3 regions of the Streptomyces sp. NPDC059853 genome follow, and region 1 is predicted to be linked to each of the others. Evidence: riboswitches for the same ligand, from Rfam matches in the RefSeq annotation. Region 1 holds a riboswitch; each other region holds the start of a gene.
What was found. A riboswitch is a leader RNA that binds a small molecule or an ion and turns the genes downstream of it on or off. The one in region 1 is predicted to bind thiamine pyrophosphate.

Region 1 (12,636 bases):
CCCTGCCGGCCGGCTTGGGCGTCGGCGAGGAACTGGGTCCATTCGCTGTACATCTGCGCCTGGTCGGGGTTCCAGTCCCGTTTGTAGTTCATGGTGACCACGGTGTCGGTGATGCCCTCGGCCAGCCACCCGGCCCAGTCCTGCAGCACCTCGGCGTAGGTGCGGGTCGCCTCCCAGCCGCCCACCGACTGGGGCCCGAAACCATAGGTGATGGCGTTGACCGACAGACGTGCGGCCGGATCCTCTTCCCACATACCCAGGTAGATGCGGCGGACCAGGGAGGTGACCTGGTCGCGGCGCCACTGGCTCCAGGCGGCGTCGTCGGGAGCGGGGGTATCCGTACGGCCGGTGACCTCGCGGAAGCGTTCCAGTGCGACCTCGTTGTAGCCCCAGTCGCTGTGCGTGGTGGTGGAACTGCCGTCGGGGTAGCGGATGTAGTCGAGGTTGATGCCGTCCACGTCGTACTCGCGTACGAGCGAACGGATGGCTTCGACGATGTACGCGGCGGCGTCCGGGTGCCCGGGGTCGATGTAGGAGTTGGCGCCCTGCAACTCGGTGCCGTCGGCCTTCCTGTTCAGCCAGCGGTCGCGGCCCTCGGCGGTGGGCCCGTGCCGGTTGAAGACGTGATCGGCGGAGCGCGGCGGAGTGGCGCTGTTCCACAGCGTGTTGACGTTCACCCAGGCGTGGACCTGGAGTCCTGCGGCGTGCGCCTGGGCGATGACCTCGTCCAGCGGGTCGTAGGGGGCGGGGGCGATCGCGGCGTCGGTGCGCGGGTACAGCGCCCGGTTGCAGAAGCAGTCGTAGCGGCGGGCGGTCTGCACGATGAGCACATTGGCGTTGACGGCGCGGGCGTCGTCGATCAGTGTGCTGACCTGTTCCGGGGTGTAGATACCGTCGTTGAAGGCATCGACCCAGTAACTGCGCCACTGTTCGGGCGGCGATGCCGACAACTCGGCGCGGGCCGGGCCCGCCAGGACGACGCTGCCGAGCAGGAGGCTCAGCGCGGTGAGCAAAGTGGCCACGATCCGTCTCATACGGCCCTTCCCGGGGTGGTTGACGGGACGCCGACAATTTACTTCGCCACCCGGCGGACGTACAGACAGAAACTTTCATGCGTCGGCCGGTTCGTCCCCGCCCTCGGCCCCGGCCAGCGGCACCACCTCACGCGGATCGAAGACCACCCGCACCCGTTCCCCTTCCGCCGGGGCGTGCCGCAGCGGTACGGACGCCTCCAGCTGTGGCCCGCGCTCGGGATCGAGCAGGACCACCACCCGCTCGCCCCGGAACGTACGCGCCGTCACCGTGCAGCGCGGACCGTCCGCCGCGCCGGTGTCCGCGCCGCCACCGCCGCTGCCGTCCCCCGTGATGCCCACTCCGGACGGCCGGATCAGCAGCCGTCCGACGCCCTCGGGGGTCCCCTCCGGCACCGGCACCGCCCCCCACGGCGTCTGCGCCACACCGCCACGCACCGTCGCACCCGTCACATTGCGGAAGCCGAGGAACCGGGCCACGAACTCGGACGACGGGCGCTGCCACACCTCCGCCGGGCTGCCGCTCTGCGCGATCCGCCCCGCCCGCATCACCACCACCCGGTCCGCCAGGGCGAACGCCTCGCCCTGATCGTGGGTGACGGCCAGGACCGTGGTGCCCAGCCCGCGGAACAACTGCCGCAGCTCCACCACCAGCCGCTCCCGCAGCCCCCGGTCCAGCTGCCCCAGCGGCTCGTCCAGCATCAGCAGCCGCGGGCGGGGCGCCAGCGCGCGGGCCAGCGCCACCCGCTGCTGCTCGCCGCCCGACAGCGAGCCCACCGACCGGCCGCCGGCACCCGGCAGGCCCACCAGATCGAGCAGCTCGGCCACCCGCTCCCGCGCCGCACGGCGGGGCACGCCGCGCATCCGCAGCCCGAAAGCGATGTTGCCGCCGACATCACGCTGCGGAAACAGCTGATGGTCCTGGAACATCAGGCCCAGACCGCGCCGGTGAGTGGGGACCCCTGACTGGTCCTCCCCGCCGAGCAGGACCGTACCGGCGTCGGCAGGACGCAGCCCGGCGACCGCGCGCAGCAGCGTGGACTTGCCGCTGCCGCTCGGGCCCAGCACGCTCACGATCTCCCGTTCGGCAACGTCGAGATGCACATCGTCCAGCGCGGTGTGCGCGCCGAAGCGCACGGTCAGCCCGTCCAGGCGCAGCAGAGGCATCGGGGTACTTCCCTTCACAGCTCTCCGGCGCGGCCGGGGCGCAGCCGCTCCAGGATCAGCAGCGTGGCGGCGCACACCAGCATGAGAATGGTGGACAGGGCCATCGCCTGTCCGTAGTTGAGCTGCCCGGCGCGCCCCAGCAACCGGGCCACCGCGACGGGCAGCGTGGGGGTGTCGGCGCGGGCGATGAAGACGGTGGCGCCGAACTCCCCCAGCGACACCGCGAACGCGAACCCCGCGGCGACCAGCGCCGCCCGCCGTACCAGCGGCAGATCGACCTCGCGCCACACGCGCAGCGGGGAGGCACCCAGGACGGCCGCCGCCTGCCGCAGCCGGTCGTCGACGGCCCGCAGCACCGGCAGCAGCACGCGGACCACGAACGGGACGCCGACCAGCGCCTGGGCCAGCGGGACCAGGATCCAGGACGAGCGCAGATCGAGCGGCGGTTCGTCCAGCGCGATGAGGAACCCGAAGCCGACAGTGACGGCGGAGGTCCCCAGCGGCAGCATCAGCAGGGCGTCGAAACCCCGGGTGAAGCGTCCGGCCCGCCGGGTGAGGGCGGCGGCTGCCAGCCCGCCCACGGTCAGCGCGATGACGGTGGCGACCGCTCCGTACGCCAGCGAGTGCCCGATCGCCTCCCACGGCGCCACCACGAAGGTGCCGCTGTCGGTACTGGTCAGCGCCCGGTAGTAGGTGAGGCCGTAGCCGTCGGGGCCGGCCAGGGAACGTTCCACCAGGACGGCGAGCGGCAGCAGGAGCAGCAGCGCGATGGTGGCCAGGACACCCGCGAGCAGCGACCACTGTGCGGCGCCGCGCGGCCGGTGCGCCGCGGAGCCCGCGTCCACCAGCCGCAGCGCGGATTCGGCGCGGCGCACGGTGCGCGCGTGGAACAGCAGCAGCGCGGCGACCGCCGCGAACTGGAGGAGCGTGAGAACGGCGGCCGTCGGCAGATCGAGCAGTTGCGCGGTCTGCCGGTAGATCTCCACCTCCAGGGTGGCGTAGCGCGGTCCGCCGAGGATCTGCACCACCCCGAAGGAGGTGAAGGTGAACAGGAAGACCATCAGCGCCGCGGAGGCCACCGAGGGAGCGAGCGCGGGCAGTGTCACGCGGCGCCAGGCCGCCGCCCGGCTCGCGCCCAGCACCCGCGCCGCCTCCTCCTGGCGGGGGTCGAGCTGCGACCACAGACCGCCGACCGTGCGCACCACCACCGCGTAGTTGAAGAAGACGTGGGCCAGCAGGATGGCCCACACCGTGGTGTCCAGCCGTACCCCCCACAGCTCGTCCAGCACGCCGCCCCGGCCCAGCAGGGCCAGGAACGCGGCGCCGGCCACGACGGTGGGCAGCACGAACGGCACCGTGACGGCGGCGTGCAGCAGCCGCTTGCCGGGGAAGTCGAGCCGGGCGAAGACGTAGGCTCCGGGCAGCGCGAGGGCGAGGGTGAGCGCCGTGGAGGCGGCGGCCTGCCACAGCGTGAACCACAGCACCTTGCGGATGCCGGGATCGGCGAGCACGTCGGCGGCGGGACCGAGCTGCCAGCTGCCGCCGTCGCGCAGTCCGCGGCCGACGATGGCGGCGACCGGGTAGGCGAAGAACAGGGCGAAGAAGACCAGCGGCACCGCCAGCAGCGCCAGCCGTACGGCGGTGGCCCGGCGGCGTGCCCGCGCGGCCTCCGCGGACCGTGGCGGAGAGGGCGCCGTGGCCGGAGTGCGGGTCGGCGGCTCGGGCAGAGCTGCCGCCCCGCTCCCCCGGCCTACCTGATGACCAGTGAGGTCCACGCCGCGACCCAGCTCTCCCGGTGCTCCGCGATCCGCTGCGGCTCCATGGTCAGCGGCTCCTCGATCGTCTCGCCGTAGGTGACGAACTCCTGCGGCAGTTCGGCGTCGGGGTGCACCGGGTTGACGAACATCTGCAGCGGCAGGTCCTCCTGGAAGTCCTGGCCGATGAGGAAGTCCAGCAGTGCCTGTCCGCCCTCGGGGTTGCCGGCTCCGGAGAGCAGCCCGGCGAACTCGATCTGCCGGAAGCAGGTACCGGTGGAGACTCCGGTCGGGCCCTCCTCGGGCAGTTCGCCCTCGCCGTAGATCACCTCGACGGGCGGGCTGGAGGCGTAGGAGACCACCAGCGGCCGGTCACCCGCACCGCCTGCCGCCCCGGAGAAGCGCTCGTTGTACGCCTGCTCCCAGCCGTCGACCACCTCGACGCCGTTGGCACGCAGCGCCTGCCAGTACTCCTGCCAGCCGTCGTCGCCGTAGGCGGCGACGGTGCCCAGCAGGAAACCGAGGCCGGGCGAGGAGGTGGCGGCGTTCTGCACGACCAGCAGGTCGCGGTAGGCCGGGTCGGTGAGGTCGTCCAGCGTCTGCGGCGGAGCGAGGTCGTGCTCGTCGAAGTACGCGCGGTCGTAGTTGACGCAGATGTCGCCGGTGTCGACCGGGGTCACCCGGTACTCGCCGGCGTCCAGCTGGTACATCTCGGGGATCGCTTCCAGGCCCGCCGCCTCGTACGGGGCGAACACCCCCTCGTCCAGGGCGCGGGAGAGCAGGGTGTTGTCGATGCCGAAGAGCACGTCACCCTGCGGGTTGTTCTTGGAGAGCACCGCCTGGTTGACCATCACCCCGGCGTCGCCCGCGCGCAGGATCCGGACGCGGTAGCCGGTCTCCTCGGTGAAGCGCTCCAGCACCTCGGGCGAGACGTTGAACGAGTCGTGGGTGACCAGCGTGACCTGTTCGCCGCCCGAGGTCCCGGCGCCGTCGGAGTCGCCTCCGCCGCCGCAGGCCGTCAGGGTGACCGAGGCCAGGGCGAGGGCGAGGGCCGCCGCGAGCCGGCGGGTGCTGCTGCGCGTCATCGTGCTGCTTTCTCAAGGAGGGCACACGCGGGCAGCACGAGAGTCGTCGACTTCCTACCCAGCATGACCTGGGCGAGGTTCGAGGGTCTGCGGCCTGCTGCCGCACTCTCAGCGCTGCGAGCGCTCCCCTGTCGGAGTAATGCGATTGTTCGATGTCACGATAGCAGCAGGTCCGGACAGAACCGCCCGGACCGCTGAAGAACGGGCCGGGAGCCCGATCGCGCCCGATCACCGCGGAGTGGGCCGACCCGGCCGACGGTGATGCCGCGGCCCGCTGCCCCGGCGGGCCGGGGCAGCGCCGTTACCGCTCGGCCGCCGCCAGCTGGCCGCAGGCACCCTCGATCTCCTGCCCCCGGGTGTCCCGGACGGTGACCGGCACGCCCTGGGCCTCCAGCGCCGCGACGAACGCCGCCTCGTCCTCGGGCCGGGAAGCCGTCCACTTGGAGCCGGGCGTCGGATTCAGCGGAATGAGATTGACGTGGGCACGGTGGCCCCGCAGCAGCTTGCCGAGCAGGTCCGCCCGCCACGCCTGGTCATTGATGTCCCTGATCAGCGCGTACTCGATGGAGATCCGCCGGCCGGAACGCTCCGCGTACTCCCACGCCGCGTCCAGCACCTCGCGCACCTTCCACCGGGTGTTAACCGGCACCAGGGTGTCGCGCAGCTCGTCGTCGGGGGCGTGCAGCGACACCGCGAGCCGGCAGCTCAGTCCCTCGTCGGCGAACCGCAGCATCGCCGGTACCAGGCCGACCGTGGAGACCGTGATGCCCCGCTGGGACAGCCCGATGCCGTCCGGCTCCGGGTCGGTCAGCCGCCGGATCGCGCCGACGACCCGGTTGTAGTTGGCCAGGGGCTCCCCCATGCCCATGAACACGATGTTCGACAGCCGCGCGGGGCCGCCGGGCACCTCTCCGTCGCGCAGCGCCCGCATCCCGTCCACGATCTGGTGGACGATCTCCGCGGTGGACAGATTGCGGTCGAGCCCGGCCTGGCCGGTGGCGCAGAACGGGCAGTTCATGCCGCAGCCGGCCTGGGAGGAGATGCACATGGTGACCCGGTCCGGGTACCGCATGAGCACGGACTCCACCAGCGTCCCGTCGTGCAGCCGCCACAGTGTCTTGCGGGTGGCGCCGTCGTCGCAGCTGATGTGCCGCACCACCGACATCAGCTGCGGCAGCAGCCCGCCGGCCAGCCGCTCCCGGGCGGCGGCGGGGATGTCCGTCCAGGCCGCCGGGTCGTCGGTCAGCCGCGCGAAGTAGTGCCGCGACAGCTGCTGGGCGCGGAACGGCTTCTCCCCGAGGGCGGACACCGCCTCGCGGCGCTGCGCAGGGGTCAGATCGGCCAGGTGGCGCGGCGGCTTCTTGGCTCCGCGCGGCGCGACAAAGGTGAGTTCTCCGGGCTTAGGCATGGTTCTGCCAGTGTCGCAGATTCACCCGCGCGGGTTCATCCGGCGCCGGTGAAGGCCAGGTAGAGCAGCCAGGCCACCGGCGCGGTGGGCAGCAGCGAGTCGAGCCGGTCCATGATGCCGCCGTGGCCCGGCAGCAGCGTGCCCATGTCCTTGATGCCCAGGTCACGCTTGATCATGGACTCGCCCAGGTCCCCGAGGGTGGCGCAGATCGCGACCGCGAGGCCCATCAGCAGGCCCTGCCACCACAGGGCGTCCTCGATGAGGAAGCCGAAGCACAGGGCGCCGGCCACCATCGCGAAGGAGATCGCCCCCGCCAGTCCTTCCAGGGTCTTGCCGGGGCTGATCCGCGGGGCGAGTTTGCGGCGGCCCAGCCGCCAGCCCACCGCGTACGCGCCGGTGTCGCTGACGACCACCAGCATCAGGAAGACGAGCACCCGCCACGGTCCGTCGTCCGCCGCGAGCATCAGCGCCACGAAGGTGGCCAGGAAGGGGACGTAGAACGCGGCGAAGACCGCGGCCGTGGCGTCCCGCAGATAGGTCTCCGGGGCGTAGGCCATCCGCCACAGCAGCACCACGAGCACCGTGAGCCCCAGCGCGACCCAGGAGCCCGCCGCACCGCGCAGGTATCCCGCCACCACCATCGCGGCGCCGCCGACCGCCAGCGGCACCACCGGCACCCGGATCTGCTTCTGCTCGGCCAGCCGGCTCGACAGCTCCCAGACACCGACCATGACGGCGACCGCTATCACGCCGAGGAAAACCGGCTTGTACACGAACAGCGCGGCGATGATCACCGCGCCCAGGGCCAGCCCCACGCCGACGGCGGCCCGCAGGTCGCGGCCCGCCCGCTTGCCGCCGGGCGCGGACGCCGCCGGTGCAGGCGTGGCGGCGGCGTCGCCCGGCGCGCCGCGGTCCTGCCCGTGGCCGGTACCGTCACCCGTGTGTCCCGCCGCGTGCTGGTGTGCGTACGCGGGCGGTTCCCCGTACCCGGCCGCGGGCTGGGGCGGGCGCCAGGATGGTTCGTTCACGGGTGGCGGTGTCCTTCGTCCTTCGATGGCGTGGCGGCGGTACGGCGTTACGGGGCGCGGCGGGGCGTGGGAGCCCGCCCGCGCTCCGCTCAGACCTCGAGCAGTTCGGCTTCCTTGTGCTTCAGCAGCTCATCGACCTGGGCGACATACTTGCTGGTGGTGTCGTCCAGCTCCTTCTCCGCGCGCCGCCCCTCGTCCTCGCCGACCTCGCCGTCCTTGACGGACTTGTCGATGGACTCCTTGGCCTTGCGGCGCACACCGCGGATCGAGATCTTGGCGTCCTCGCCCTTGGCCTTGGCGACCTTGATGTACTCCCGGCGGCGCTCCTCCGTCAGCTCGGGGAAGACCACCCGGATGATGTGACCGTCGTTGGTGGGGTTGACGCCGAGGTCGGAGTCGCGGATCGCCTGCTCGATGTTGCGCAGCGCGCTCTTGTCGAACGGGGTCACCACCGCCATCCGGGCCTCTGGCACCGAGAACGAGGCCAGCTGGTTGATCGGGGTCGGCGTGCCGTAGTACTCGGCCACGAGCTTGCTGAACATCGCCGGGTGGGCACGGCCGGTGCGGATCGCTGCCAGATCCTCCTTGGCGACGACGACCGCCTTCTCCATCTTCTCCTCAGCCTCGAGGAGGGCTTCTTCGATCACCACGTGCTCCTGGTTCGAATGTGTATGACGTGACGTGACGGGCCGTCAGGCCCGTCGGCCCTGGCTGTTCACGAGCGTGCCGATCTTCTCACCCTTTACGGCGCGGGCGATATTGCCTTCGGCCAGCAGTTCGAAGACCAGAATGGGGAGCGAATTGTCCCGGCACAGGGTGATCGCCGTGGAATCGGCGACCCGCAGGTCGCGGGTGATGACCTCGCCGTAGTCGAGGGCGTCGTACTTCACCGCGTCCGGGTGCTTGGCGGGGTCGGCGTCGTACACACCGTCCACCCCGTTCTTGCCCATCAGCAGCGCCTCGGCGTTGATCTCCAGCGCGCGCTGGGCGGCCGTGGTGTCGGTGGAGAAGTACGGCATCCCCATGCCGGCGCCGAAGATGACGACGCGGCCCTTCTCCAGGTGCCGCACCGCCCGCAGCGGAATGTACGGCTCGGCGACCTGCCCCATGGTGATCGCCGTCTGCACCCGCGAGTCGATGCCTTCCTTCTCCAGGAAGTCCTGGAGGGCGAGGCAGTTCATGACCGTGCCCAGCATGCCCATGTAGTCGGACCTGGCCCGGTCCATGCCGCGCTGCTGCAGCTCGGCCCCGCGGAAGAAGTTGCCGCCGCCGATGACCACGGCGATCTGGGCACCGTCCCGGACAACAGCGGCGATCTCCCGCGCCATCTTGTGAACGATGTCGGGGTCGACGCCGAGCCCTCCGTCGCCCGCGAAGGCCTCTCCCGACAGCTTCAGGAGAAAGCGGGGAGGTGTGACGTCCTTGCCGTCCGTCCTCTCGGCGGAGGCGGCGCCCTGGTTCATGGAAATCTCCTCGTGCGCATGCTGAGGAGGCCATTGCCCGTGGATCCTTGATGACCCCTGTTCGGCAATGGCCTCCTCGTCACAACTGCGGCCGTCCGGGTCCGAACCCGGCGCAGCCGTACGGCCTGCCGCCCCCGACAATAGCCGGGCGCGGTCCCGTCCGCCCCCGAGGGCGCGTGACGGATTCCGTGATCAGGCGCCGACGCGGAAGCGAGCGAAGTTCTTGACCGTGGCGCCCGCCTCGGTCAGGACCTTCTGCACCGTCTTCTTGTTGTCCTTGGCGAAGGGCTGGTCAAGGAGGACGTTCTCCTTGTAGAAGCCGTTCACCCGGCCCTCGACGATGCGCGCCAGAGCGGCCTCCGGCTTGCCCTCCTCGCGGGCGGTCGCCTCGGCGACACGGCGCTCGGACTCCACCAGCTCGGCCGGCACGTCCTCGCGGGAGAGGAAGCGCGGAGCGAAGGCGGCGATGTGCTGCGCGACGTCCTTGACGACCTGGGCGGCCTGGTCGCCACCCTCGGCCAGCTCCACCAGAACACCCACCTGCGGGGGCAGGTCGGGGTTGGTGCGGTGCAGGTACGAGCCGACGTAGCCGCCGGTGAAGCGGGCGAAGCGGTCGAGAACGATCTTCTCGCCCAGGGTCGCGTTGGCCTCGTCGACGTACGCCTGCACGGACTTGCCGGGCTCGATCTCCGAGGAGAGCAGCGTCTCCAGGTCCGCCGGGGCGGTGTCGGCGACGTGCTGGGCGATGGCCGCGACCGCGACCTGGAACTTGTCGCCCTTGGCGACGAAGTCCGTCTCGCACTTCAGCTCGACGAGCACACCGGAGGTGGCGTCGTCGGAGATCAGCGAGGTGACGGCGCCGTTCTCGGCGGTGCGGCCCTCACGCTTGGCCACACCCTTCTGGCCCTTGACGCGGAGGATCTCCACGGCCTTGTCGACGTTGCCCTCGGCCTCGTCGAGCGCCTTCTTGCAGTCCATCATGCCGGCGCCGGTCAGCTCACGGAGCTTCTTGACGTCAGCGGCGGTGTAGTTCGCCATGGTTGTCTGATTCTCTTCCCGGAATGTCGATGAATCGCTGTGGCTCGCGTCAGCCCTGCTCGGCGGGGGCCTCGGGGGCGGCCTCGGCGGCAGCCTCGGCGGGCGCCTGCTCGGCGGGCTTGTCCTCGGCCTTGGCCTCGGCGGACTCACCGCGCTCCAGCAGCTCGCGCTCCCACTCGGGCAGCGGCTCGCCGGCCGCCTTCTCGCCGCCCTTGGCCGCCTCGGCGACGCCGGAACGGGAGATCAGGCCCTCGGCGACGGCGTCGGCGATGACCCGGGTGAGCAGCGTGACGGAGCGGATCGCGTCGTCGTTGCCGGGGATCTTGTAGTCGACCTCGTCGGGGTCGCAGTTGGTGTCGAGGATCGCGACCACCGGGATGTTCAGCTTGCGGGCCTCGCCGACGGCGATGTGCTCCTTCTTGGTGTCCACGATCCAGACGGCGCTGGGCACCTTCTGCATGTCGCGGATACCGCCCAGGGTCTTCTCCAGCTTGGCCTTCTCGCGGGAGAGAACGAGCAGCTCCTTCTTGGTGAGGCCGGAGGCGGCCACGTCCTCGAAGTCGATCTGCTCCAGCTCCTTCAGGCGCTGCAGCCGCTTGTGCACGGTGGAGAAGTTGGTGAGCATGCCGCCCAGCCAGCGCTGGTTGACGTAGGGCATGCCGACCCGGGTCGCCTGCTCCGCGATGGCCTGCTGGGCCTGCTTCTTGGTGCCGACGAACATGACCGTGCCGCCGTGGGCGACGGTCTCCTTGACGAACTCGTAGGCGCGGTCGATGTACGACAGCGACTGGAGCAGGTCGATGATGTAGATGCCGTTGCGCTCGGTGAAGATGAAGCGCTTCATCTTCGGGTTCCAGCGGCGGGTCTGGTGCCCGAAGTGGACGCCGCTCTCCAGCAGCTCCCGCATCGTGACGACGGCCATGGCCGTTCTCCTCGTGGTGCTCGGTTGTCAGCGCCGGCCGGGCGGCCGACGCTCCTGATGCCCCTGCGCGCTGTGCCGGGGACCGCCTGCGGGGCCGTCCCGGGACCGAGAGTCGCGGCCACCTCAGCGCTTCGGCTGCGAGGCCGGACGCGGTGGTGGCGGGGCATGCGAGGTCGATCCGGGGACCCGGATCGCCACCAGAAGTGTACGGGACCCCGGGCACGCGGGGCGACAGCCCATCGGGGCCCGACCGTGCTCGCCCACCGCGCGGACCGTCCCCCACACAGGTGAACGGGTTGTCCACACCCCGGGGGTTGTCCACAGGCCCGCGCGGGATCTCCGCGGCTGCGGCACCGTCCGGGACGGAGGTGATGCGCGATGACGCGTACGACGGGACGTACCGGCAACCAGCGGGGAGCGCTGGGCCGCTTCGGTGAGGACCTGGCGGTGCGGCGGCTGACCGCCGCCGGCATGGCGGTGCTGGAGCGGAACTGGCGCTGCCGGGCCGGCGAGATCGACATCGTGGCCCGGGAGCCGGGCCCGCAGGAGGTCCTGGTGGTGTGCGAGGTGAAGACCCGCAGGGGCGCCGGGTTCCAGCATCCGATGGCGGCGGTCGGCGCGAGCAAGGCGGAGCGGCTGCGGCGGCTCGCCGAGTGGTGGCTCAGTGAACGCTGGCTGCCCCGGTACGGGGCCCCGCCCTCCGGCGGGCTGCGGATCGATCTGGTCGGCGTCCTGGTCCCGCGCCGGGGAGCGCCGGTGGTCGAGCACGCCAAGGGGGTGGCGTGATGGCGTTCGCGCGGACCTGCGCCGTGGCCCTGGTCGGGGTCGAGGGCGTGGTGGTGGAGGTGCAGGCCGACCTGGAGCCGGGGGTAGCGGCGTTCACCCTGGTGGGGCTGGCGGACAAGTCACTGAACGAGAGCCGGGACCGGGTGCGGGCCGCGGTGCTCAACTCGGGGGCCGAGTGGCCGCAGAAGAAGCTCACCGTGGGGCTGAGCCCGGCGGCGGTGCCGAAATGCGGCAGCGGATTCGACCTGGCGGTGGCCGCCGCCGTGCTGGCGGCGGCCGAACGCATCGACCCCCGGGCCATCGCCGACCTGCTGCTGATCGGCGAGCTGGGGCTGGACGGCGGGGTCCGGCCGGTACGCGGAGTGCTGCCCGCCGTGCTCACCGCGGCGGACGCCGGCTACCGGCAGGTGGTGGTCGCCGAACAGAACGCCGCGGAGGCGGCCCTGGTGCCCGATGTCGCCGTCCTGGGTGTGCGCAGTCTGCGCCAGCTCATCGCCGTCCTCGCGGGGGAACCGGTGCCGGACGAGCCTCCACCGAGGCCGGAGGGCAGCGGCCCCGGGCCGCGCGGCGCCGGCTGGGGCTACCCGCGGCCCGGCGGTCTGTACCGCACCCTCGACGGCACGGAGCGGCCGCCGGATCTCGCCGAGGTGGCGGGGCAGCGGCTGGCCCGCCGGGCTCTGGAGGTCGCTGCGGCCGGGCGGCACCATCTGTTCCTCCAGGGTTCGCCCGGGGCGGGCAAGACCATGCTGGCCGAGCGGCTGCCGGGGCTGCTGCCCCCGCTGAGCCGGCAGGAGGCGCTGGAGGTCACCGCGGTGCACTCGGTGAGCGGTTCGCTGCCGCCGGGGCGCCCGCTGGTGGACCGGCCGCCGTACTGCGCGCCGCACCACTCGGCCTCGCTGCCCGCGCTGGTGGGCGGGGGCAGCGGGCTGCCGCGGCCGGGTGCCGCATCGCTGG
Region 2 (4,104 bases), on a different contig from region 1:
CGGCCGGCACCTGGAGCACCCGATTCTCGCCCCGGCGCACGGCGATCAGCTGGCCTTCCTTGATCAGCTGCCGTACCCGGTTCACTTCCAGGTCCAGCTCTTCCGCGATGTCGGGGAGGGTGAGCCAGGAGGGGACGAGAGCATCGGTTTTCACATCAATCTCGGTCACGCCTCAAGCCTGCCACCTCCCACCGACAGCCGTCATCGGGGAGTGGCAGGAGAGGGACGGCGGCGGGTGCGTCCGGCGTCAGGCGAGGGCGTTCTTCAGGGGAACGGCGGGGTCGGCGGCCCGCCCGGGGTCGAGCCGGGCGCCGCGCTGGACGAGCCGGCGGCCCTGGGCCAGGTCGCGGGGCCGGTCCACGGCGCACACCGCGCGCAGGGTGCCGTCGGGGCCAAGCCAGCACACCGTCCAGGCGCCGGTCGAGCCGTCCGCGCCGGGGTCGCCGCGCCACAGCAGGGTGTCGTCCGGGCCGTGCTGCCCGGCGTACTGGACGAACCGGCCGAACTGCTCGCTCCAGAAGTACGGCACCGGGTCGTAGGCCGCGTCGCCCGTGCCGGTGAGCTGCGCGGCGACCGTGGCGGGCCCGGCCTGGGCGTTGTCCCAGTGGTGCACCAGCAGCCGGCGCCCGTAGCGGGCCGAGGGGAAGGAGGCGCAGTCGCCGACCGCGTACACGCCGGGCAGGGTGGTGCGCAGCCGGTCGTCGGCGCGCACCGAGCCGTCGGGGGCGAGGGCGACGCCGCTGCCGGCGAGCCAGCCGGTGGCCGGGCGGGAGCCGATGCCGACCAGGACGGCGTCGGCGCCGAGCACCTCGCCGTCGGCCAGTTCGACCTCGCCGGGGCGGACGGCGGCCACCCGGGCGCCGGTGCGCAGCCGGGCGCCGGCCTGCGCGTACCACTGGCGCATGGGTTCGGTGAGCCGGGGCGGCAGGGCGCCGGGCAGCGGGTGGGGGGCGGCTTCGAGGACGGTGACGGCGGCCCCGGCGGCGCGGGCTGCGGTGGCGACCTCGGCGCCGATCCATCCGGCGCCGACCGCGATCAGCGAGCCGCGGGCGGCCAGCAGCGGCCGGAGCCGGGCGGCGTCGTCCAGGGTGCGCAGCACGTGGACGCCGGGTACACCGGCGCTGCCGGGCAGGGCGAGTGCTTCGGCGCCGGTGGCGATGACCAGCCGGTCGTACGGGAGGGGGCCGGCGTCGGTGAGCAGGGTGCGGGCGGCGGCGTCGATGCCGGTGGCGGTGCGGCCCAGCAGGAGTTCGATGCCGAGGGCGTCGAAGTCCACGTCGAGGGGGGCGCCTTCGGCGGTGCCGAGGAGTACGTCCTTGGAGAGCGGCGGCCGGTCGTAGGGGCGGTGGCGCTCGGCGCCCGCCACGGTGATGGTGCCGGTGTAGCCCGCTTCGCGCAGCAGCACGGCGGTCCTGGTGCCGGCGAGGCCGGCCCCGGCGATGACGACCCGCAGTTCCCGTTGATCCACGTTCGCCACCCTACGGCCGTGGGCGCTTGGCCTTCCCCCGGGCCCGCGTACTAGGGTGACGGGACACCAGTGCACACGGGAGCCCGGCGGACCGGGCTGAGAGGGAGGCGGCCGGCCTCCGACCGTACGTACCTGATCCGGGTCATGCCGGCGAAGGGAGCAGCCACACGGCCATGTCCGTTTCCTCTTCCTCCATCTTGCGCACCGCGCCCCCCGGCACATCGTCCGATGTGCTGGTCATCGGCGGCGGGGTCATCGGGCTGGTCACCGCCTGGCGGGCGGCCGGGCGCGGGCTGACCGTCGCGGTCGCCGATCCGCGGCCGGGCGGCGGTGCCGCGCGGGTGGCCGCCGGCATGCTGGCGGCGATCACCGAACTGCACTACGGCGAGGAGCCGCTGCTCGATCTCACGCTGGCCTCGGCCGCGCGCTACCCGGAGTTCGCCGCGGAGCTGGAGGCGGCGGCCGGGAGCGGCACCGGCTTCCGCGCCTGCGGCACGCTGGCCGTCGCGCTGGACGCCGACGACCGGGCCCAGTTGCGGGTCTCGCACGCGCTGCACCAGCGGTGCGGGCTGCACACCGAGTGGCTCACCGGACGTGAGTGCCGCCGTCTGGAGCCGATGCTGGCCCCGTCGGTGCGCGGCGGGCTGCGGGTGGACGGCGACCACCAGGTCGATCCGCGCCGCCTCACCGCCGCTCTGCTGACGGCCTGCGAGCGGGCGGGGGTGGTCTTCCACCGGCAGTGGGTGCGTGAGCTGACCGTCTCCCGCGACCGCGCCACCGGCGCGGTGCTGGCGGACGGTACGGCGCTCAGTGCGGCCCGTACGGTGCTGGCCGCAGGGAGTCACAGCGGCGAACTGGCCGGGCTGCCGCCGGGGATCGCGCCGCCGGTCCGCCCGGTCATGGGCGAGGTGCTGCGGCTGGCCATGCCCGAGCCGCCGGACGGCGCGGGCCCGTTCCTGTCCCGTACGGTGCGGGCGGTGGTGCGCGGGTCGGCCGTGTATCTGGTGCCGCGCGCGGACGGCGAACTGGTGGTGGGCGCCACCTCCCGCGAGCAGGGCTGGGACACCACGGTGACCGCGGGCGGGGTGTACCGGCTGCTGCGCGACGCCCATGAACTGGTGCCGGGCATCACCGAACTGCCGCTGCGCGAGTGCCGTGCCGGGCTGCGCCCCGGCAGTCCCGACAACGCCCCGCTGCTGGGGCCGAGCGCCCTGCCCGGGCTCCAGCTGGCCACCGGCCACTACCGGAACGGGGTGCTGCTGGCCCCGCTGACCGGGGAGATCCTGGCCGAGTCGCTGGTGACCGGTGAACTTCCCGGGTTCGCCCGGCCGTTCAGTCCGCTGCGCTTTCCTTCGGTGGTGCCCGTATGACCATGACCGTGACCGTGAGGGTGAACGGTGCCGTGCGCGCGGTGCCGTCGGGGACGACGCTGGCGGGGCTGGTCGCCGACCTGCTGGCCACCGACACCGGGGCGGGGGTGGCGGCGGCCGTCAACGCCTGTGTGGTGCCCCGGAGCCGCTGGGCCGGCACCGCGCTGGCCGAGGGTGACCGGGTGGAGATCCTGACCGCCGTCCAGGGAGGCTGACCGCGATGACCGATACAGAGACCGAGATCGGGACCGCTGACGGTGCCGGGCCGCGCGGGGCGGAGAGCCCGGACGACGCGCTGGTGCTGGGCCCGCTGACGCTGACGTCCCGGCTGATCATGGGGACCGGCGGCGCGCCGAGCCCCGAGGTCCTGGAGCGGGCGCTGGCCGCCTCCGGCACCCAGCTGACGACGGTGGCGATGCGGCGGGTGGACGCGGGGGTGCGGGGCTCGGTCCTCGGCATCCTGCGCAATCTGGGCATCGCGCCGCTGCCGAACACCGCGGGCTGTTTCACGGCGGGCGAGGCGGTGCTGACCGCCCGGCTGGCGCGCGAGGCACTGGACACCCCGCTGGTGAAGCTGGAGGTGATCGCGGACGAGCGCACGCTGCTGCCGGATCCGGTGGCCACGCTGGACGCCGCCGAGACGCTGGTCGACGACGGCTTCACGGTGCTGCCGTACACCAACGACGACCCGGTGCTGGCGCGGCGTCTCGAAGAGGCGGGCTGCGCGGCGGTGATGCCGCTGGGGTCGCCGATCGGCTCCGGTCTCGGCATCCGCAATCCGCACAACTTCGCGCTGATCACCGAGCGCGCCGGGGTGCCGGTGATCCTGGACGCGGGCGCGGGCACCGCCTCGGACGCGGCGCTGGCGATGGAGCTGGGCTGCGCCGGGGTGATGCTGGCCTCGGCGGTGACCCGCGCGGAGCGTCCGGTGCCGATGGCGCGGGCGATGCGGCACGCGGTGGTGGCGGGGCGGCTGGCGTTCGGCGCGGGGCGCATTCCGCGCCGGCATTTCGCCCTGGCGTCCTCGCCGTTGGACGGTGTGGCGGACCTGGACCCGGAACGCCCGGCCTATTGACACGTTCGTACTGATATACGATCCACGGATCCGGGGGGATCGCATCGACCGTGTCGGGGGACAGCGGAGCCGAGTGGGGCCCGCTCCCGGGCGGTCGCCGAAGGAGAGACCGTGAGCACACCGCCGCAACCGCCGCCTCCGGGACCGGAACCCGGGCCGAACCCGTACGCCTCCCCCGCCCCGCCGCCGGG
Region 3 (12,636 bases), on a different contig from region 1:
AACGGTGCCTACCTGCGGTTTCTCCGGGAGCGTCATATGTCGGCCGGGCTGTACGCGCTCAATGTCGGTGATGCCGACACGCAGCAGCCGCAGCGGCAGGACGTGCTGTACTTCGTGGCCAGCGGTCATGCCGAGGTGACGGTGGGTACGGAGACCACCCGGGTGGCGCGCGGCAGCATCGTGTACGTACCGGCGCACACCCTGTGCAGGTTCCACCACATCACGGAGGATCTGCGGGTGATGGTGATCTTTTCTCCGCCCGAGGGCTGAGAAGCGGGGGCTGGGGCATCAGGGTCCTGTCAGGGGACGGTCAGGGGAGGACCGGGGACTCGGGCCCTCCCGCCCGCCCCCGGGCCCGCTTAGCATCGGAACCACGGTGCCAGGGGGATGTCGGACAGCGGATTGAGGAGCCGTGCGTCATGAGAGAACTGTTCAGGTCACTGCCGTGGTGGGTGCGCTGGGTCGCCATTCCCGCCATCGTGCTGGTGGTCTTCGGCGGGCTGATCACTTCCGTGCTCACCTGGGTGATGAGTCTGATGTTCAAGATTCTGGTGTGCGCCGCGCTGATCGCGCTGCTGATCTTCCTGGTGCGGAAGTTCACCGCTTCCTCCTCCTCCGGCGGCGGTTGGTAGCGCCGGCTCCGCCCGGCCCGTTCCCGGAGGGCCGGTCGGCGCTGACGACCAGCGCCGCGAGCACGGTGGTGACCGGGACCGAGGCGACCAGGCCGATCGAGCCCACCAGGGTGCGGACGATCTCCTCCGACACCAGCTCGCTGAAGGCGACGGTGTCCACCGAGGCCTGGGCCACGGTGAACAGGAGCAGCAGGGGCAGCGCGGCCCCCGCGTAGGCCAGGACGAGGGTGTTGACCACGGAGGCGATGTGGTCGCGGCCGATGCGCATGCCGGCCCGGTAGAGCTTGAGCCACCCGGCGTCCGGCTCGGCGGCCTTCAGCTCCCAGACGGCCGAGGTCTGGGTGACGGTGACGTCGTCGAGGACGCCGAGCGAGCCGATGAGGATGCCGGCCAGCAGGACCCCGCGGATCTCGATGCCGGGGTAGAGGCTGTGGATGAGGCCGGTCTGGTCGTCGGTGTTGCCGGACAGATGCGCCCAGGCGGTGAAGAGCGAGCCCAGCACCCCGATGAGGACGAGCGAGATGAGGGTGCCGAGCACGGCGACCGAGGTGCGGGCGTTGACGCCGTGACACAGGTACAGCGTCACCAGCATGATGGCGCTGCCGCCGATCACCGCCACCAGCAGCGGGTGGGAGCCGTGCAGGATGGCGGGCAGGATGAACAGCGTCAGCACCGCGAAGCTGACCACCAGGCCGATGAGCGCGAGCAGTCCGCGCAGCCGGCCCACCAGGACGACGGCCAGGGCGAAGACGGCGGCCAGCAGGAGGATCGGGAACTTACGGTCCACGTCGGTGACGCTGTACTGGAGTTCCTCGGGGGCGTTGGGCGCGTACGCCACGATGACCTTCTGCCCGGTGTGGAACTTCTGGGTGGCGTCCGGCGGTACCACCTCGTGGAAGGTGCGGCCCGCGTGCGGGCCGCTGGTGACCTCGACGGTCGCCTGCTCGCAGGTGTCGTCCACGCCGCGCGGCACCTGGACGCCGATGTCGGCGCAGTTCATCTCCTCGACCGCGGTGACCTTCGCCTCCTCGAACTGCTGGTCGAAGCCGACGCCGGTGTGCTCGTCGCCCGCGGTGGGCGCGCCGCCGGGCCACAACAGCAGCAGTCCGGCGGCCACCGCGGCGGCGAACGGGATCAGAACGGCCGCTATGACCCGGCGCAGATGCGCCGAGACGGGCGGCGGCGGGCCGTGGCTGTGCGTGTGGTGGTGGGTGTCTGTCACCCGCCGATCATCGCAAGAGAATCCCGGGCCCTCTGTTCAGCGGGGCCGCGCACCGGTTAGCGTGGTCGTGCTGAAGTGACATCGCGGGAGCTCCGAGCACGGGGCTGAGAGGGCGCTGAACGGCTGCGCCGACCGCCGAACCTGGTACCGGGTAATGCCGGCGTAGGGAGTTGGGTCGTCATGACCAAGCAGGACACACGTGTGCTCGGCTCGCACAAGGGCTATCTCAGCGGATCGCGCCCCGACATGAGGGTGCCGGTGCGCCGGGTGCATCTGACCGACGGACGCGCGGTGACGCTGTACGACACCTCCGGGCCGTACACCGATCCCGAGGTGACCACCGACGTACGGCGCGGGCTGCCGCCGCTGCGCGCCCCGTGGCTCGCGGAGCGGGCGGCGCGCCGGCGCCCCGGGGACGGGCTGACGCAACTCGCGTACGCCCGGCGCGGGGAGATCACCGAGGAGATGGAGTACGTCGCGCTCCGGGAGGACCGCAGCCCGGAGTTCGTGCGCGACGAGATCGCGGCGGGGCGGGCCGTGCTGCCCGCGAACATCCGCCACCCGGAGGCCGAGCCGATGATCATCGGCAAGAACTTCCTGGTGAAGGTGAACGCCAACATCGGCAACTCTGCCGTCACCTCCTCCATCGAGGAGGAGGTGGAGAAGATGCGCTGGGCCACGCGGTGGGGCGCCGACACCATCATGGACCTGTCGACCGGCAAGGACATCCACACGACGCGGGAGTGGGTGCTGCGGAACTCGCCGGTGCCGGTGGGCACGGTGCCGCTGTACCAGGCGCTGGAGAAGGCCGGCGGCCGGGCGGAGGAGCTGAGCTGGGAGATCTTCCGCGACACGGTGATCGAACAGGCCGAGCAGGGCGTGGACTACATGACCGTGCACGCCGGGGTGTTGCTGCGGTACGTCCCGCTGACGGCCGGGCGGACCACGGGGATCGTCTCGCGCGGCGGCTCGATCATGGCGGCGTGGTGCCTGGCGCACCACGAGGAGAGCTTCCTGTACACGCACTTCGAGGAACTGTGCGCCATCCTGCGGGAGTACGACATCACGTTCTCGCTGGGGGACGGGCTGCGGCCCGGGTCGATCGCGGACGCGAACGACGAGGCGCAGTTCGCCGAGCTGCGGACGCTGGGTGAGCTGAACCGGATCGCCAAGGCGCACGACGTGCAGACGATGATCGAGGGCCCGGGCCATGTCCCGATGCACAAGATCAAGGAGAACGTGGACCTCCAGCAGGAGATCTGCGAGGAGGCGCCGTTCTACACGCTCGGGCCGCTGACCACGGACATCGCGCCCGGGTACGACCACATCACCTCGGCGATCGGCGCGGCCATGATCGGGTGGTGGGGCACGGCGATGCTCTGCTACGTGACGCCCAAGGAGCATCTGGGGCTGCCGAACCGCGACGACGTCAAGACGGGCGTGATCACCTACCGGATCGCGGCGCACGCGGCGGATCTGGCGAAGGGCCACCCGGGGGCCCAGCGGTGGGACGACGCGCTGTCCGAGGCGCGGTTCGACTTCCGCTGGGAGGACCAGTTCAACCTGTCGCTCGACCCGGACACGGCGCGGGCCTTCCACGACGAGACGCTGCCGGCCGAACCGGCGAAGACGGCGCACTTCTGCTCGATGTGCGGGCCGAAGTTCTGCTCGATGAAGATCAGCAGAAGCATCACAGAGCGGTTCGGCGGCGACGCGGACGCGACCCCGGAGGAGATCAAGGCCGGGATGCTGGAGAAGTCGAAGGAGTTCGCGGCTTCCGGCAACCGGGTCTACCTTCCGCTGGCTGACTGACTGACCTGCGTAAACGAGTCTGACCGACGGCATTCCGGGCGAGTCGTCGGTCAGCCCTCGTCGCTCTGCGGACTGATCTGTTGACGTCGGAGCGTTCACCAAGACATGCAGATGGGGTCAGCCGAGATAGGGCTGCTCGCGGTGCTCCATGAAGTGGCGGAGCCTGAGCCGCTGCGTGTGGTGCATGGGAAGTTCGTCCAGCTCGTCGGGAGGAACGAACCGCAGCTCCGTCGACTCGACGGAGATCGCCAGTTCTCCGCCGACGATCCGCGCGGTGAAGCAGACGTTGAACTGCCGGCGCACCTCGCCATCCGTGTAGGCGATGATGTGCCTCGGGTCGGTGTACGTGCCGACGAGTCCCGTGACCTCCACGTCCAAGCCGGTCTCTTCCTTGACCTCGCGGACGGCCGTGCCGGGAAGGGAGTCGGTGAGATCCATGCCCCCACCGGGGAGGGCCCACAGGTCGTTGTCGCGTCGACGCTGGAGCAGGATGCGCCCCTGCTCGTCGGTGACGACGGCCGAAGCCGCGACAACCATGCTGTTCGGCTTGGGCGCGTTCGGGTCGTCGTAGTACTCGGTCCGTGCCATGGTCACCCCTCGTGCCGTACGGGCGTCGCCGTGGACCACACCGCGTTGAAGCTCTCGGCGTAGGTGTCGAACATGCCGCCTTCCCCGCTTCGCCGAAGATGCCACACCGGGGCCCCGTACGCATTGACGCCCCAGGCATGGGCATTGACCAGCACCTGATCATCGGCACGGTAGAGCGAGTTGTAGAGCGTCGTGCCGTGCGTCCGGATGTCGATTCCGGGCACACCGATCAGGGGCCGGTAGTGCATGAGCGCCAGTTGGCAACGGGACTCGATGCCGTGCCCGAACCTCTCCTCCTGGCCGCGCGCCCGAACGTTCTCGCTCTCGGCGTCGCCCACCGCGATCCGGATCGCGCAGCCGTCTGCGGCTCGCTCTCGCAAGAGCTCGTTGAGCCGGGGATACGCCTCGTGCAAGAAGACGGCGGCGTACACCAACACGTCGATGCGCTCGCGGGCCCGCGTCAGCATGTCCACGAAGGCGGACACGGGCATGTCCGCCCGCTGGTCGTAGAGCGCCACGAGCTCCGGGCTGATTGCTCGCGCCGCGCGCGGCTGCCGGAGTGTCGGCCAGAGTGCGTGCACGTCTTCTCCCAGGGTCTCTGCCGCCCGCATGGCTGTGACACGGCGTGGCGTACGCCCGAGATTGACCCATCGCTCAACGGATTTGGGGTCTACGTCGACCTTTTGCGCGAGGGTGGCGTACGTCCAGCCTCCGTCCGCCATGACGGCACGAAGCCGCTCGTTCGGCATGAGTCTCCCCCCGATCGTTGGGATGGCACTAGGGACGTCCTACCCGCCGCGGGACGTCCTGAAGTGGGGTCTGGTGGAGGTTCCGACGTCCTCATCAACGGCAGCATGCTCGTGCCCATGGCGAGCTCAGCAGGCCAGACCCGCAGTAGGCGAACTGGTCAAGGACCAGAAGACCGGACGCATCGGCCTCGTCAGGGGCGAGATCGGTGGCCGCGTTCAGATGCGACCGATGAACGGTGGCAATCGAGTGGGACGCCGGACGGACTCGCCCGCGTGGCCCTGTCCTGACCCTTCTTCTGCACGGAGGTTCCCCGCGTGGCAACTGCACCACCCACCCCGGCTCGGTGCCCTCTCCGTCCTCGCAACGAGAGCTGCGGGGACTGCGGTGGCAGCGGTGCCAACTCCTCCGGCAAAAGCTGCGGCACCTGCAACGGGCTCGGCGAGATCTACTGCCGCGTCGCCCACCGCCGGGGCGTGCGCGTGCCGTCGCGCTTCTCGATCCGGAAGGACTACCACTGATGGCCCACGCTCTGATCGCCTCCCCGTTCCTTGACGGGCACCTGCTCCTCAAGCCCGGTGCCAGGGCTGGGGCTCGCATCCCCGCCGACCACTACGAGGGCCTGCGGCAGGCCGCTGCTGACGGTGAGGCTTTGCCCGCCTGGGCGGTGCGGACCGCGTCCGACGTGTGGGGCATCGACCTGAGCGGCCGGCCCGCGCGGGGCACGGTGCTGGTGCGCGAGCCGTCTCCGTACGGCTACTGTCGGGCTTCCTGGGAGATCAACCTCGGCTGCAACTTCGGCTGCAAGCACTGCTACCTCGGCGAGCGCCCCTTCTCCGGGCTCGCGTGGGAGGACAAGGTGCGGCTGCTGGACATCATGCGCGAGGCCGGCGTCCTCTGGCTCCAGATCACTGGCGGCGAGCCCACCATGGACCCGGACTTCCAGGGCGCCTACCGGTACGCCTGGCAGGCCGGGATGATGCTCACCATCTCCACGAACGGCTCGCTGCTCTGGCGGCCGGACCTCCTCAAGCTCTTCCGGGACTCACCGCCGTACCGCCTGGTGGTCAGCATGTACGGGGCGAGCGAGGAGTCATTCGACACGCTCACCCAGCGCCGCGGGGCCTGGAAGGCGTTCCGGCGCGGCATCGACGCCGCACGCGAGGCGAGGTTGCCACTGCGCATCAACGTCGTGGTGACCGAGGACAACGCCTCTGAGGCCGGCGAGATGGCCGCCCTCGCCGACGAGTGGAACGTGGAGAACCACGCGTACACGAACATGACGCCCACGATCTACGGCGGTGGAGAGCCTCTGCTCGCCCAGTCCGCTGCCCACCTGCGGCAGCGGAAGCCGTTCGCCGGCTGCAATGCGGGGCACACCTTCTTCCACGCCGACCCGCATGCCAAGGTCTCGATCTGCAAGGTCGGCCGCGACGACCAGATCGACCTCATGGCCGAAGGCGTCGACGGCCTTACCCGGCTCGGCGCCATCGCCGACCGCCTCATGCTTCGCACCGGGGGGTGTGAAGGCTGCGCCTTGTCCGGCACCTGCCGGGTCTGTCGCCCCCTGGCCAAGCATTACCAGGAGGCGAAGGCGGCGCTGCACAGCTACTGCCAGCATGGAGACAAGGAGAATGGACCATGACCCCGCCCGTACCGGTCACCATCCTTTCCAGCCCGCCGGCCTCGGCGCGCCGCGCGGCCCCGCCCGTCGCCGCTTCGGCGGTTACCGCCGTCCCGGACCTGGACGCGGTCGTGGAGAGCGCGGAGTGCTCCTGCGACGCCGGTGACGACAACCCCCACTGACCGACCGAGTCCGGTCGGTACCGTTCAGGCCCTGGCGTCTTCGCGTCGGGGCCTGAGCCCTGGCCGACCGACCATTGAGGTGCCGCTCATGTTCTTCCGCTGGGACTGGCTCCGGCCCGTATTGACCGCGCCGATCGTGCCGACTCTCGGCCCCGTCCACCCCCACGTCCTCACCGTGGATCTCTTCGAGGACACGCTGCGGGCGGCCGTCGCTGACCGTTCCTTCCTGCACTACGACAAGGATCGGCGTTGGAGCAGCGAGAAGGACGAGACGGTTCTTCGTGGCGACGTGGTCCACCAGTCCGATCACACTCTCATCCCCACGTTGACCCGTCGCGGACGTGGCACCGTCAAGGTCTTCGCCTACGGGCATCGTGACAGCGTCGTGGATGAAGCGGCCGAGCTGTCCGCGAAGCTCGCCGTCGTGCATGGCATGGTCAACGCGAGGGTCGTGTGCCCGCTCGGTCCCGAAACCGCCTTCCCGCGTGGCACCCGCATCCAGCTTCAGGACTTCACCGCGCGCCCCTGCCCCCACCCCGGCGGCCCGGTCCGGCGCGTCACCGACTGGCCGGCCACTGTGCAACAGACCTTCGCCCCGTTCGCCTTGGCCGTGGCCGCCGATGGCCTGGCCTTCCTTCACGGGCAGATGCGGGCCGGGCGGTGCGGCCCGGTCCTCGCTGCCGCCGTGGACGGTCGCATCGTCGGCGCGATCGGCCCGATGGAGGTACGCCCCGACGCGATCGGCTGCCCGCAGCTCATGCCCCAGTATTTCGCCGTCCTGCCCGAGGCCCGGGGGCAGGGCCTCGGGCGCGTTCTGTGGCGGGCCGCGATGCACTGGGGTCAGTCCCATGGTGCCGCTTATCAACTGCTACAGACCGAGGTCGGCGGCCCCTCCGACAGGCTGTGTCAGTCCGAGGGGCTGACCTCCCTCGGCTTCAGCCACACCACACGGGCGTAGTGGCTTGCGGCCTGACCTACGACAACGAAGAACCGGACCACCCCTCGGCCTGGACAGGATCCGGGATGGTCCGGTCGCGGAAGCCCTGATCAGGACCCCGGTGCCGACGGTACCGGGGCGGTCTTCGTGCCGGGAGACGGGTCTCTGCGCGGTGTCCCGCCGGAGCAGATGAAGGCCGCCACCCCGCTGATGTACTGCTCCGGCCTGCTGACCCTGGCCCTCAACGTCGCCGAGCCCTTGGCCGGCCACTACGGCCGTGCCGCCGTGGACGCCGTGGCTCCTCCTCGGTTGGGGAGCCGTCGGCTCCCAGCTGCTCCGGGACTTCCACACCATCCGCACCCCGCGCCCGTTCACGTCGTCACGGATCCAAGACCGGAACCCCGACCCGTTCCCGCGCCGGTCGTTCCGGCTGAGGAAGACAAGCCTGTCACCACTCCGGCCCCTGCCGATCCGGCCCCGAGCCCTGCCCGTGCCGCGGCGGGCGTGCCGGGCGTGCCGTGGGCCTCGGGTGCGTCGGGAAGTGCGGGCTGGGCCTCGGGGGTGGGGAGGTGGTAGGAGCCTTCGCGCTGGACGCTGGTGACCACACTGACGATCCAGGCCTTGAAGGATGCGGGTGCCGGTCGCCGCGTAGACGAAATCGCTGATGTCGATGGCGTCGCGGTGCGGTGCCCGTGGGCGGCGTTGCTGCTCCTTCATGTTTGTACGGTAAGCGGGAGTTTGCTCCGGCTTACCACGAACGGGCCCTCTGTCACTCCTGAGTGGGACGCGTGATGGGAGATGTCCCAGGTCGGCGGCCCGCATTGATCGTTTCATTAATAAATAAACTGGACATTCACTCCAATGCCACGCATCGAGGTCACCCGGATGTCGTTGGCGGAGTATGAGCGCACAGAATCCCTCACCTTTTCCGGAATCCCCTTATGGGTCGGTTCTTTACGAGGCGGACGACACCCAGCAACTGCTCCGGAACCGGGACGGGAACTGGCAATTCGACGGCGATCTCGCCCAGCTCCTCCAGACCGCCGCCCCGCAGGCCGGCCACCAGCCGCCGCCGCATCCCGGCCCGCCGCACCCCGGCCCGGCGCACGCGGCGCCCGCGCCCGACCCGTCCGACCCCAGCGCCCGGCACCGGCGGCCCCGGCGGCGCATCACCCTGCCCCGCAGGCCGGGTCCCGTGCAGTGGCTGCGCTGGGGCAGCCTGCTGATCGCCGCCGCGCTCACCCTCATCGCGGCCATGCTCAGCGTGCTGGGCGGCGTCATCTCCTACCAGCCGCTGCGCGACATGGTCTCCCCGAGCGCCGCCGGCGGGCTCACCGGCTGGTGGCCGGTGCTGATCTACGGTCCCTGGCTGGTCGCCTCGCTCTCCATCGTGCGCGCCGCCCTCCACCAGCGCCGGGCCGCCCACTCCTGGGCCGTGGTGATCTTCTTCTCCGGCCTCGCCGTCTACCTCTGCGTGGAGCAGGCCCCCAAGACCGTCACCGATCTGGCCGTGGCCGGCCTGCCGCCGATCTCCGCACTGGTCGCCTTCCACCAGCTGGTACGGCAGATCACCCTGATCAACCCGCCCCGGCACGCCATTCCGCAGCCGCGCGCCACCCGTTGACCCGGTGAGGGACACCTCCCCGGCCCTCGCCGGCGCCGGGCGCCGGACGGCCTCACGGCCCCTCCCGGCTACTCCTGCCCGGAGTTAAGCTGACGGCCGTTCACCACGCCGTCCGCGGAGGGAAACTGAGATGAGCGACGAAGCCATCCCGGGGATCGATCTGAGCAGGCCCAGCATCGCGCGGACCTATGACTATCTCATCGGCGGCAAGGACCATTACGCCGTCGACCGGGAATTCGGCGACGAGTTCATCGTCAAACTCCCCGGCGCGGTGCAGATCGCCATCGACAACCGGCAGGCACTGGTGCGCGCCGTCGGGGACATCGCCGCCCACACCGGGATCCGGCAGTTCATCGATTTCGGCAGCGGGCTGCCCACCGCCGACAATGTGCACCAGATCGCCGAGCGGCACACCTCCCAGGCGCGCGTGGTCTACATCGACAACGACCCCATCGTGCTCGCGCACGGCCGCGCGCTGCTCGCCGAGAACGCGCAGACCACCGTGCTCCAGGCCGACATCCGCGACCCGCGTGCCATAAAGGAGAACCCGGAACTCCTGCGGTTCATCGACTTCGGCCGGCCCGTCGGCGTCATCCTCTCCGCCGTGCTCCACCACCTCAACGACGACGAGGATCCCTACGGGGTGATGCGCTACTGGCGTGAGGCCGTGCCCTCCGGCAGCTACTTCTTCATCAGCCACTTCCGCAGCCGCCGGGACCAGGAGTCCGCGAAGCTGGAGGAGCTGCTCCAGGGCTCGCTCGGCCGGGGCCGCTGGCGCACCGACGAGGAGATAGCCGCGCTGTTCGACGGGCTCGACATCCTGGAGCCCGGGATCCTGCCGGCCGCCGAGTGGCGGCCCCGGCTGGAGCACCGGTCCGAACTCACCGTCTGGCAGCAGCTCATCGTGGCCGGCCTCGCCGTCAAGCCGTAGCCCCGCGCGCCACGGGCCTCACCGCGTCACCGGCGTGACCGGCCTCAACGGCCCCGCTCCGCGCCGCCGTTCACCTGGATGGTCTGGGCGGTGATGTGGCCGGCCGCGTGGGAGGCCAGCCAGTGCAGGGTCTGGGCCACGTCGCCCGGCTCGCCGGCCCGGCCGTTCATGGTCTCCGCCACCCGGGCCCGCAGCCGCTCCTGCGGCATGCCGTCCGGTCCGAAGAACTCGGTGTCGGCGATGAGCCCCGGCGCCACCACGTTCACCGTGATGCCGCGCGGGCCGAGCTGCCGCGCCAGGTCGAAGGCGTGCGGGTGCAGTGCCGCCTTGCCCGAGCCGTAGGAGCCGCGCCCCGAGCCCCGGTAGGCGGCGATGGAGGACACGAACAGCACCCGGCCGCCGGGGGAGGCCAGCCGGTCCCGCAGGGCCTCGGTCAGCAGCACGGCGCTCAGCGTGTTGAGTCGGAACGCCGTCTCCCACTCGGCGGCCACCGCCGCCAGCCGGTCCGCCGGTTCCGCTCCCGTGGGCTCCCCGGTGGCGGCGAGGCCGCCGGCGTTGTTGATCAGCACGTCCACCGTGCCGAAGCGCTCCCCGATCTCCGCCGCCGCCCGGGCCACCTGCGCCGGGTCCGTCAGATCGGCGGGTACGGCCACGGCGCCGCCGCCGATGCGGTCCGCCGCCCGCTCCAGGACGTCCGCGCGCCGCCCGATCAGTACCGGGGTGTCTCCCCCGCGCGCGAAGGCGTCGGCCGTCGCGAGGCCGATCCCGGTGCCGCCACCGCTGATGACCACCGTCCGTGTGCCTGATGTCATGGGCGGACGCTATCGGCTCCCAGGGGCACGTGCCAGGTCAGGCGCAGGCCGGAACCGCCCAGCCCGGGGCCGAGTTCGCTGAAGCCGCCCAGCTCGGCGGCCCGGTCGGCGAGGTTGCGCAGCCCGCTGTAGCGGCCCGCGCCCTCCTCCGGCAGGCCGATCCCGTCGTCCGCGACCGTCAGCCGCACCCCGTCCCGCCCGTCCGGCAGCGCGGCGGTGGCGTCCACCGTCACCTCCACCCGTCCGGCCCGGGCGTGCCGGGCCGCGTTGGACAGGGCCTCGCGCAGGGCGGCCACGAGATTGCGGGCCACGCCCTCCCCCACCTGGGTGTCCACCGGGCCGGTGAAGGAGACCGAGGGGGCGAAGCCGAGGCTCTGGGCGGCGGTGCCGGTCTCGCGCAGGACGCGGGTGCGCAGCCCGGGCCGGGCCTCGTCCGGCTGCTGCTGGAGGGCGAAGACGGTCGTGCGGATCTCCTGGATGGTCGCGTCGAGTTCGGTGACGGCTTTGCCGATCCGGTCGGCGACGCCGTTGCCGTGTCCCTCGTTCCCGTTGGCGTCGCCGTCCGGGCCGGGGCCGTCCGTTTCCGGCAGCGCCCGGCGGGCGCCCTCCAGCAGCATGCCGACCGCGAACAGCCGCTGGATGACGAGATCGTGCAGATCGCGTCCGATCCGGTCGCGGTCCTCGTACACCGCGAGGGATTCCCGGTCGGCGCGGGCCTGGGCGAGCACCAGGGCGAGCGCGGCCTGCTGGGCGAACTGGGTGGCCATGGCCCGTTCCGGCACGGAGTACGGGTCGCCGCCCGGGGCCCGGGGCAGGCCGAGGGCGCCGAGGGTCCGGTCGCCGCTGGTGAGCGGGAGCAGCATGCAGGGGCCGAAGTGCTCGGCGAAGCGGCGGGCGGTGAGCCGGGGGTCGGTGGCGGTGTCCTCGATGAAGACGGGTTCGCCGGACAGCAGCTGGTGGACGGTGTCGGCGTCGGCGGGCAGGGCGGTGCCGATCAGGGGCGGGCCGCCGGGGGTGATGCTGGCGGCGACGACCTCCAGGTTGTCGGCGTCGCCGGTGGGGACGAGGACCAGGCCCGCGTCCGCGTCGGCGAGCCGTCTGGCCTGTTCGGCGACGACGGCGAGCGCGTTGTCGACGTCCTCGGCCAGCAGGGAGGCGGAGAGTTCGACGCTGCCGTCCATCCAGCGGGCCTGCTGGCGTACCGCCTCGTACAGCCGGGCGTTGCCGATGGCGATGCCCGCCTCGGTGGCGAGGATCTCCAGCATGCGGCGGTCCTCGTCGGTGAACGGCCGCCCCTCGGGCGGGCCGGCCAGGTACAGGCCGCCGAAGCCGGCGCCGTGCACCCGGATGGGGGAGGCGAGGACGCCGGGTTCCCGGGTGGGGTGGGGGCGTCCGCCGTGCTCCAGGAGTTCGGCGAGGAGCGGGGCGCGGCCGAGGCCGCCCGGGTCGGTGCCGTGCGCGGCGAACTCGCCGATGCGTTCGCCGTCGTCCGTCAGCACGGCGAGCGCGGCGTAGCCGGCGCCGG

Region 2: it holds a riboswitch for thiamine pyrophosphate, as region 1 does, so the genes downstream of both, thiO (glycine oxidase ThiO) here and ACFV5N_RS04985 (thiamine ABC transporter substrate binding subunit) in region 1, are expected to answer to the same signal.
Region 3: it holds a riboswitch for thiamine pyrophosphate, as region 1 does, so the genes downstream of both, thiC (phosphomethylpyrimidine synthase ThiC) here and ACFV5N_RS04985 (thiamine ABC transporter substrate binding subunit) in region 1, are expected to answer to the same signal.

Annotation. Positions count from the first base shown of each region.
Region 1 is NZ_JBHWJL010000025.1:16,538-29,173, reverse strand. It holds gene ACFV5N_RS05000 (family 10 glycosylhydrolase) at 1-1,022, opposite strand, end outside; gene ACFV5N_RS04995 (ABC transporter ATP-binding protein) at 1,110-2,198, opposite strand; gene ACFV5N_RS04990 (ABC transporter permease) at 2,213-3,820, opposite strand; gene ACFV5N_RS04985 (thiamine ABC transporter substrate binding subunit) at 3,949-5,037, opposite strand; TPP riboswitch at 5,072-5,177, opposite strand; gene rlmN (23S rRNA (adenine(2503)-C(2))-methyltransferase RlmN) at 5,339-6,445, opposite strand; gene ACFV5N_RS04975 (phosphatidate cytidylyltransferase) at 6,481-7,473, opposite strand; gene frr (ribosome recycling factor) at 7,563-8,120, opposite strand; gene pyrH (UMP kinase) at 8,166-8,936, opposite strand; gene tsf (translation elongation factor Ts) at 9,129-9,974, opposite strand; gene rpsB (30S ribosomal protein S2) at 10,024-10,896, opposite strand; gene ACFV5N_RS04950 (YraN family protein) at 11,275-11,682, shown strand; gene ACFV5N_RS04945 (YifB family Mg chelatase-like AAA ATPase) at 11,682-12,636, shown strand, end outside.
Region 2 is NZ_JBHWJL010000369.1:297-4,400, forward strand. It holds gene ACFV5N_RS25055 (Rv2175c family DNA-binding protein) at 1-169, opposite strand, end outside; gene ACFV5N_RS25060 (NAD(P)/FAD-dependent oxidoreductase) at 248-1,477, opposite strand; TPP riboswitch at 1,534-1,645, shown strand; gene thiO (glycine oxidase ThiO) at 1,642-2,838, shown strand; gene thiS (sulfur carrier protein ThiS) at 2,835-3,053, shown strand; gene ACFV5N_RS25075 (thiazole synthase) at 3,059-3,913, shown strand; partial or broken gene ACFV5N_RS25080 (hypothetical protein) at 4,025-4,104, shown strand, end outside.
Region 3 is NZ_JBHWJL010000034.1:2,889-15,524, forward strand. It holds gene ACFV5N_RS06245 (cupin domain-containing protein) at 1-270, shown strand, start outside; gene ACFV5N_RS06250 (DUF5326 family protein) at 420-632, shown strand; gene ACFV5N_RS06255 (YibE/F family protein) at 598-1,854, opposite strand; TPP riboswitch at 1,928-2,040, shown strand; gene thiC (phosphomethylpyrimidine synthase ThiC) at 2,035-3,666, shown strand; gene ACFV5N_RS06265 (NUDIX domain-containing protein) at 3,784-4,254, opposite strand; gene ACFV5N_RS06270 (helix-turn-helix domain-containing protein) at 4,257-5,003, opposite strand; gene ACFV5N_RS06275 (radical SAM protein) at 5,522-6,646, shown strand; gene ACFV5N_RS06280 (hypothetical protein) at 6,643-6,807, shown strand; gene ACFV5N_RS06285 (GNAT family N-acetyltransferase) at 6,896-7,765, shown strand; gene ACFV5N_RS06290 (hypothetical protein) at 8,646-9,368, shown strand; gene ACFV5N_RS06295 (SAM-dependent methyltransferase) at 9,499-10,299, shown strand; gene ACFV5N_RS06300 (SDR family NAD(P)-dependent oxidoreductase) at 10,344-11,111, opposite strand; gene ACFV5N_RS06305 (GAF domain-containing protein) at 11,108-12,636, opposite strand, start outside.